One region of the Hydrogenovibrio sp. genome, then DNA from elsewhere that is predicted to be linked to it. Evidence: riboswitches for the same ligand, from Rfam matches in the RefSeq annotation. Region 1 holds a riboswitch; the other holds the start of a gene.
The links. A riboswitch is a leader RNA that binds a small molecule or an ion and turns the genes downstream of it on or off. The one in region 1 is predicted to bind thiamine pyrophosphate.

Region 1 (4,603 bases):
CATTGACCTGACCTTCGCTCGGCAGGAAAAAGCCACGCGAATGATGGCTTAAATCCGGTTCCAGTTGCTGAAGGGCATTTGGGTCCAGCGCTTGAATCGACTCGGCGGCGTCGGGCGATTTGGCTTTGGCGCGCAATTGCGCCATAAACCGTTCCAGTTCCGCCATGTCCGCCGGGTGAGCGGTGATGACGCTGCCGGCCTGTTGCAGGGCGTCGGGAATGCCGAGTTGTTCGAGCAGGCCTGGCCAAATTTGGATGGAACGCTGTCCGAGATCGAAAATATCCGATTCGGCGGTTTCCAGTTCGGCAAATGGCGCCAGCATGCCCGCGGCGACCCGTGCAGCCGCGTTTTCGGATTCGTCGGAATCCTTTTCGAACAAGGTCACGCGATGCCCTTGCGCCAACAGTTTCAGCGCCAGCACCCGGCCGACGAGGCCGGCCCCGGCAATGCCGAGGTGTTGCTTAGTGACGTGTTTCATGGCAGCCTCCGGCTTAGCTGGACAAAGTGATGTCTTCGACGTTCACATAGACTTCGCTGCCGTTTTCCTTGAAGGTCTGCGACATTTCCGCCATGCCTTGTTCCACCGCTTTCTGGTGAGATAGGCCTTGTTGTTCGGCGTAGTCTCGCACTTCCTGCGAAATTTTCATCGAGCAGAATTTCGGCCCGCACATGGAGCAGAAATGCGCCACTTTGGCGGAATCACGCGGCAGGGTTTCGTCGTGGAAGGCGCGTGCCTTTTCCGGGTCGAGGCCGAGGTTGAACTGGTCTTCCCAGCGGAATTCGAAACGGGCTTTGGAAAGGGCGTCATCTCGCGCTCGCGCGCCGGGGTGCCCCTTGGCGACATCGGCGGCGTGGGCGGCCAGTTTATAAGTGATGAGGCCTTCCTTGACGTCGTCACGATTCGGCAAGCCCAGATGTTCTTTCGGGGTGACGTAACACAGCATGGCGGTGCCGAACCAGCCGATCATGGCGGCGCCGATGCCGGAGGTGATGTGGTCGTAACCGGGTGCAATGTCTGTGGTCAAAGGGCCAAGCGTGTAGAAAGGCGCTTCGTGGCAATATTCCAATTGCTTGTCCATGTTTTCCTTAATCATGTGCATCGGTACGTGGCCTGGGCCTTCGATAATGACTTGGACATCGTGCTTCCAGGCGATTTTCGTCAATTCGCCGAGGGTTTCGAGTTCCGCCAGTTGCGCTTCGTCGTTGGCATCCGCCAGCGAGCCGGGGCGCAAGCCGTCACCCAGTGAGAAGGAAACGTCGTACTGCTTCATGATTTCGCAGATGTCTTCGAAATGGGTGTAAAGGAAGCTTTCCTGGTGGTGTGCGATACACCATTTCGCCATAATCGAACCGCCGCGGGAAACGATGCCGGTGACGCGTTTGGTAGTCATCGGTACGTAACGCAGCAAGACACCGGCGTGGATGGTGAAGTAGTCCACACCTTGCTCGGCCTGCTCGATGAGGGTGTCGCGGAAAATTTCCCAGGTCAGGTCTTCGGCGACGCCGTTGACCTTTTCCAGTGCCTGATAAATCGGTACCGTGCCGATGGGCACCGGTGAATTACGCAGAATCCAATCGCGGGTGGTGTGGATGTTTTTGCCGGTGGACAGGTCCATAACGGTATCGGCGCCCCAGCGGGTGGACCAGACCATTTTTTCGACTTCTTCGGCAATCGACGAGGTGGTGGCGGAGTTGCCGATATTAGCGTTGACCTTCACCAGAAAGTTGCGGCCGATAATCATCGGTTCGGATTCCGGGTGGTTGATGTTGCATGGAATGACGGCGCGTCCGGCGGCGACTTCGTCGCGTACAAATTCCGGTGTGATGTCTTCCGGCAGATTGGCACCGAAATGTTCGCCTTTCAAGCGGTGTTCGCGCTCGGCGTCGTTGAGGTAACGACGGGTGAGTTCACGGCGCTGATTTTCGCGGATGGCGATGAACTCCATTTCCGGCGTGATAATGCCTTGGCGGGCATAATGCAGTTGGGTCACGTTTTGTCCGGCTTTGGCGCGCAACGGTTGGCGCATCAGGCTGGAAGCACCGGCAATGGCGGTTTCCATTTGGCTGCGGTTGCTGTAACCGTTGTCTTTCGGATCGATAATGCGGCCGTCATAGGCTTCGGTGTCCTGACGGGCTTCAATCCAAGGTTTGCGGATGGCAGGAATGCCTTGGGCGACGTCAATCTCGATGGCCGGGTCGGTATAAGGGCCGGAGGTATCGTAAACGGTGACGGTTTCACCGTTGGTAAGTTGAATGGCGCGCATTGGCACACGGATGTCCGGATGGATATCGCCGGGGGTATAGGTTTTTTGGGAGGCCGGTAACGGCTCTCGGGTCAGAATGTCATTGGACGCCGGCAGGGCGTGTTTAAATGCAGTCATGTTTTCCTCGCTTTTGTTGCGTTCAAAGGGGGAAAAACACAGCGTAATCAGGCGTGAAACCGCAACGGCTAAGCCGTTTCAGTGAACACGATTCAACAAGATGTTTTGCTCGGAGTAAGGTCGGAAATTTGGAATCGGCAGGTCGGACGATTGCTTCGGCGACACGGGTGCGATTCGGACAGTCCGACGCAGGTTCCAAAGCAATCAAAGGGGCACGTTCGCCAAGGGCGTTCGTTCCCAAAGAAATCTTCTCTTCCCTACGCTGGCTTTAACCAGATCAAGTTCAACGGGCCCGACAGCCGGGAGGGGCGAATTGCCCTTTCCGCTTAGTCGTCTCAGCACTTAGGTGTGCACCCCGAGAGATGAAACGCCATTGTATCAGAAGCGAATGTAAAAACGAGTTAAATTAAAAACACTTAAAAAATAGCTTTTTTATCATAGAGTTAAACTTTATTGCACAAATTCGGGGGGTGTGGATAATGGGGGAAGATTAGAAAGTCACTCATTATAAAAAGAGTTCAGGAAAGGGATATGGATACGATTATTGCGACGTCATTGCACACGGTGGCAGCGGTTTTATGGGTAGGCGGTATTTTCTTGGCTTATCGGGTGCTGCGCCCGGCGGCGATGACGTTGGAACCGCCACAGCGTTTGACGCTGTGGGCCGATGTGTTCGGTCGCTTTTTCCCTTGGGTGTGGGGCTTTATCGTCTTGCTGGTGATTTCCGGTTATTGGGATTGGGTGACGCGCTTCGGCGATTTGAACGTCGTACCGCTCTACTTGCATGCCATGCAATGGGTGGGTTGGCTGATGATCGGTTTGTTCGCTTGGCTGTACTTCGGCCCTTTCAAAACGTTTCGAAATTATGTGCAGGCGGGGCAGTTTGCCGAAGCTGGGCAGGTGATGAACGGTAAAATGCGTCCGGTGATTGCCATCAATCTGTCGTTGGGCGTGTTGGAAGCGGTAATCGGTGCTTCCGGGCCTTATTGGGGGTAAGCGCCGGCGTTAAGGGCGTTAAAGGAAAATGCCCAGGCCTGGGCGTTTTTGATATCGTTATGATTTTATTAGGACTTTGTAATACGCTTGATAACCGGATAAAAAAATTCTTAAAACAAGCGATTTTAAAAGGGCTGAAAACCCGTTATAGTGTTAAATCATTCAGATTAATTGCGTAGCTTTGGAGTCGAAAGATTTATGTCGATTCGTCGTTATCAGAATCATACCCCCAGCCTTGACGAAAGTGCCTGGGTGGACCCGTCTGCCGTGGTGATTGGCCAGTGTTCTTTGGCCGAGGACGTTGGCATCTGGCCGAATGCCACTTTGCGTGGCGACGTGAATGCCATTGAAATTGGGCCTCGCAGCAATATTCAAGACGGCACCGTTTGCCATACCACACATGATTCGCCCATCACCAAAGGGTCGCGCTGCATTGTCGGCGCTGATGTGACGGTGGGGCACAATGCGGTCTTGCATGGCTGTATCATCGAGGACGAATGCCTGATCGGTATGGGCGCGGTGGTGCTGGATAATGCGGTGGTGCAGAAGCATGTGTTGGTGGGGGCCAACAGTTTGGTGCCGGCCGGTAAAGTGCTGGAGTCCGGCCACTTGTATGTCGGCTCGCCGGTGAAAAAGTTGCGCCCTTTAACCGATGACGAAAAAGCGTTTTTCAAATACTCCGCGGAACATTATGTGAAATTGAAAAACGATTTCCAACAGGCGGGTTGTGACGAACTCTGAATCATGAATGCATCTTTAAATGGTCAACTCGGCCACCCGAATGCCTGGCGGGCAGAACTCGGAACATACTTTCGCTATACCTTCATGGGCTGGTTGGTGGTCATCTTGTTGGCGGCTGTTCAGTTGGATTTTCTGTATGAAGAGGCCTTTCGACCGCGTTTTCTGGTCATCCCCAGTCTGGTTGGCATCGTAGCGGGTTTTTTCATCGCTCGCCAAAAAATTCTCAGCGACGAAGTGCGCGCTAAAAACATGACCTTTGCGTCATTGGTGGAAATGGCCGAAGAAGCTGCTTACCTGCAAAATCTTGATCGTAGTTACCGTTACATTTCATCCGCCATCACCGATATGACGGGGTACGATGTAAAGACGTTTTATCAAACGCCCAACCTGTTTGCGGATTTGGTGTATGAAGAAGATTTTCCGAAGTGGCTGGCTTATGAAAAGTCGGTGGCGGCCGGCCAAATGCCGGATGCAATTGAAGTAAG
Region 2 (4,603 bases), 2.2 Mb from region 1:
TATTGAAACAAGGTTATCGGTTTTAACAACGCTGGGTGCGCGCCGCTCTCTTTATACCTTAAAAGCCCCCGAAACTAAAGCCGTAATCATCAATTATTGATTCATATCCGCCTCATTCAAAGCGTAAAAAAAGAGTATGAATTGCATCCTATTTGGCATAGAATCCATTTAGAAGGTGTCTTCCAGTTCACACTCAAAAACTCGCTATCGAATTCGGGCTTAAACGACCAATGCCGAGTTCGAACGCCCTTAAAACACGTCCATTGCAACACCGTACGACGGAAAGGTTTGCTTATGAAAATTGCCATTCTATCGCGCAACGCTAAACTCTACTCCACCCGCCGCTTAATTGAAGCCGCTGAAGAGCAAGGTCACGAAGTGCGTGTCATCGACGCTTTGCGATGCTATATGAATATTTCATCAAACCACCCGCAAGTCCATTACAAAGGCGAGATACTGGAAGGGTTTGACGCCATTATTCCCCGCATCGGGGCCTCCGTGACCTTTTACGGTACCGCGGTTTTACGCCAATTTGAAATGATGGGCGTTTACCCGTTAAACGAATCGGTAGCCATTTCCCGTTCGCGCGACAAACTGCGCAGTTTGCAACTGTTGTCGCGCCGTGGTGTTGGCCTGCCGGTCACGGGTTTTGCCCATTCGCCGGACGACGTCAATGACCTGTTGCAAACCGTTGGTGGTGCGCCGGTGGTCATCAAACTGCTCGAAGGTACCCAAGGGGTCGGCGTGGTGCTGGCCGATACCCACTCCGCCGCCGAGTCGGTCATTCAGGCCTTTAACGGCTTGAAAGCCAACATCCTGGTCCAGGAATTCATCAAAGAAGCGCGCGGCGCGGATTTACGCTGTTTCGTCATCGGCGGAAAAGTCGTCGCCGCCATGAAACGCCAGGCCAAAGACGGCGAGTTCCGTTCTAACTTGCATCAGGGGGGCAGCGCTTCGTTGGTACGCATCACCCCCGAAGAGCGCGCCACTGCGGTACGCGCGGCGAAAATCATGGGACTGAATGTCTGCGGCGTGGATTTATTGCGTTCCAACCACGGCCCGGTCGTGATGGAAGTCAATTCCTCGCCGGGCATCGAAGGCATTGAAACCGCTACGAATAAAAATGTTGCCGGGCAGATCATTGAATTCATCGAAAAAAATGCCAAACCGCACCATACCAAAACACGTGGCAAAGGCTAAACCCGCCGTCACCTTTGGGAAAACACCATGAAAAAACCGACCAATCATGCCATTACCATCGGGACAGAAACCATCCATCCCGGCGAGCGAAAAACCGTCGATTTACAAGTGGGCAAGCTCTATACCCACGGCGAACTGAATATGCCGGTACAGGTGATTAATGGAAAACGTAAAGGGCCAACCTTATTTATCAGTGCCGCCATTCACGGCGACGAACTCAATGGTGTGGAAATCATCCGCCGTTTGATGAAAGTCAAAGCGCTGCAACGCCTGAAAGGCACACTCATTGCCGTGCCCATCGTTAACCTCTACGGTTTCATCAACCAAAGTCGTTATCTACCGGACCGTCGCGATCTCAACCGGAGTTTTCCCGGCTCGTCAAAGGGGTCTTTAGCCGGGCGAATGGCCCACCTTTTTTTAAATGAAATCGTCGGCCAATGCTCGCACGGCATTGATCTCCATACCGGGGCCATCAACCGCACCAATTTGCCGCAGATTCGCGCAAATCTCGAAGACAACGAAACCTTGGCCATGGCCGAAGCCTTCGGAGCCCCACTGATGATGAACGCCAACCTGCGCGCGGGTTCCCTGCGGGCCTCTGCCGTGAAAAAGAACATCCCCATCCTACTGTATGAAGCGGGCGAAGCTCTTCGGTTTGACGAATTCGCCATTCGCGCCGGTGTCAAAGGCGTGCTGAACGTCATGAAACATCTGGGCATGATCGCCCCCAGCCGCACCCCGAAGAAACCGTCTAAAAGCCCGGTCATCGCCCGTTCCAGTTATTGGGTTCGCGCACCGCACAGCGGCATTTTCCGAGCCTTGGCCAACGACGGCGACCGAGTTCAGAAAGATCAAACCCTGCTCGGCGTCATTTCCGATCCTTTCGGCGAAGCCGAGTTCGAAGTTTACGCCAATGCCAGTGGCATCGTCATCGGCCAGATGGTCATGCCTTTAGTCAATGAAGGTGAAGCGCTTTTCCACATTGCGCAATTCGCGCGTACCGACATCGCCGAAGAACGGGTCGAGTCGTTTTCGGAAGAAATTTACGGCGACGAACGCCTGCCTTACGACTCCGACGATATTCCGTCGATTTAAACGAGTAACGTAACGGTTTCCAGGTTTCGGCCAGGCCTGGCCGAAATTCATGTCATATCAACAATTCAAATCCGAACGCTTTTGCTTTATAATCGCTCCTCACGTTTTTTAGAGAGGCGCTACCGTACGAACCAGCGTCTCTGAATTTATGCCGAGGGGTGGTCGAAAGGCCTGAGATCCTGCTGAAAGGGAACCCTTATAACCTGATCCAGTTAATACTGGCGTAGGAACAGGCTGCAACACTCGATCTTAGCCCCATCCCTGGCGAATGTCCGAATTGCATACCTGTCCTTTTTGGTGAACTGAAAAGGAAGCAACATGCACCTGAAATCCATTTTATCCGCCGTGATTCCGGCGTCATTCTTATCATTCGGTTTATGGCACTCGACACCGTCTCTGGCCGAGGAAACCACCAGCGACACCAAAACGGTCAAACTCAAGCCCGTCAAAATTGAAGCCGATTTTCGTGAAGCGAACATTCAACAAAGCACCTCCAGTGTCACCGTCGTCACCCCGGTTGAGATACAGGAACGCGATGCCCAAAACATTGAAGATGTGATTGGTTTAATGCCTAACGTCAACGCGGCGAGCGGCGGTGCAACGGCGCATTATTATCAGATTCGCGGCATCGGTGAGAGAGGCCAGTTTTCCACGCCACTGAATCCTTCTGTCGGTGTACTGGTCGATGACTTTGATTACAGCCGTATCGGCGCGGCCGCAACAATGTTTGACGTCAATCAAGTGGAAGTGTTGCGCGGCCCGCAAGGCACGCGTTTTGGTTCCGGAGCCTTGGCGGGCGTGATTCAAGTGCAAACCAATGAAGCGTCTCTCGAACCATCGGCCCGAGTCGAGGCCACGGTCGGTTCACACAATACCTATGCCGGTGGCGTGATGTTGAACGGCCCAATCGTCAAAGACAGATTGGCAGGCCGCTTGGCAATTTATCAATACAATTCCGACGGCTATATTGAAAACACCCACCTAGATAAAAAGAACACTCAAAAGCAAGATGAACTGACCGCGCGAGCCAATTTAAAATGGTATGCATCCGATGATCTGACGATTGATTTAAAGCTACTACACCTCAACTTAGACGATGGCTACGATGCTTTCAGTTTTACCAATGACAACAAAACCATCAGCGACCAACCGGGACAGGACAGCCTGAAATCCGATGGCATTGCCTTAAAAGCGGATTATGCGATGACCGATTCGGTCGATATGGTGGCCATTTTGACGCAAACCGACAGCACCAGCAAATACGGTTATGACGACGATTGGACCTATGTCGGCTTTGACCCTAACGGTTACTCCGCCTTTGATTTTTACAAACGTGATCGCAAAAACCAGTCATTGGAATTGCGCTTTATGTCCTCCGAAACCGGACGCATCTTCAATGGCACAACGGATTGGGTCGGGGGCATTTATTACCTGAAGCAAGACGAAAAACTTCACCGCACCTATCCGTATGTGACGGATCCGAGCGGCAAAGAATCCAGCGATTATAAAACCAATAATCTCGCGGCCTACGGTCAATTGGACTACCATCTGACAGCGAAAGCCACCTTGATTGCCGGATTGCGTATCGAACAATTTCAGGCCGATTATGACAACTCCTATGGTTTTTCCGACTCGACGGACGAAGTCTTATACGGCGGGAAATTAGGCGCGAGCTACCAGGTCACCCCAGAACACTTGACCTTTGTCACCTTATCCAGAGGCTATAAATCGGGCGGCGTGAACGACGATGCCAGCTTGCCGAAAGATAAAATCCCTTTTGATGCCGAATACTTATGGAACCTGGAAGCCGGTTTGAATTCTTCGATGCTGAATAACCGTTTGAATACGCGTTTGAACGTTTTCTACGGGTTACGTAAAGACCAACAAGTGAACAGTTCAACCCAGCAGGTCAACTCTCCGGCATTTACGATTTACATGGATAATGCCGCCGAAAGCACCTACTACGGTCTGGAAGGACAAGCGGATTGGTTGGCATTGGATCAGTTGCGATTGCTTGGAACCTTAGGGCTATTGCAAACCGAGTTTACCGATTACACCTACGTTGACCCGAATAATCCCGCCGACGACATCAATATGAACGGGCGAGCTCTGGCCCATGCCCCGGGTTACACTTTCAGCTTCGGCGGGGAAATCTACCTAACGGATAACTGGACCATAAGCGCCAACATCGAAGGGAAAGATGCCTTTTATTTCTCAGACAGCCATGACCAAAAATCCAAAGCCTATTCCCTGGTCAACAGCGCGGTGACTTATAACCGTAAAAACTGGACGGTCACCCTTTGGGGCA

Region 2: linked by a shared signal. The riboswitch ahead of AC0KH7_RS10970 (TonB-dependent receptor) and the one ahead of thiC (phosphomethylpyrimidine synthase ThiC) in region 1 are both predicted to bind thiamine pyrophosphate.

What each region holds. Positions count from the first base shown of each region.
Region 1 is NZ_OZ223196.1:79,388-83,990, forward strand. It holds gene AC0KH7_RS00350 (FAD-dependent oxidoreductase) at 1-478, opposite strand, end outside; gene thiC (phosphomethylpyrimidine synthase ThiC) at 492-2,381, opposite strand; TPP riboswitch at 2,619-2,749, opposite strand; gene AC0KH7_RS00360 (CopD family protein) at 2,913-3,377, shown strand; gene AC0KH7_RS00365 (gamma carbonic anhydrase family protein) at 3,576-4,118, shown strand; gene AC0KH7_RS00370 (putative bifunctional diguanylate cyclase/phosphodiesterase) at 4,122-4,603, shown strand, end outside.
Region 2 is NZ_OZ223196.1:2,322,816-2,327,418, forward strand. It holds gene rimK (30S ribosomal protein S6--L-glutamate ligase) at 295-1,200, shown strand; gene AC0KH7_RS10965 (succinylglutamate desuccinylase/aspartoacylase family protein) at 1,228-2,295, shown strand; TPP riboswitch at 2,440-2,543, shown strand; gene AC0KH7_RS10970 (TonB-dependent receptor) at 2,614-4,603, shown strand, end outside.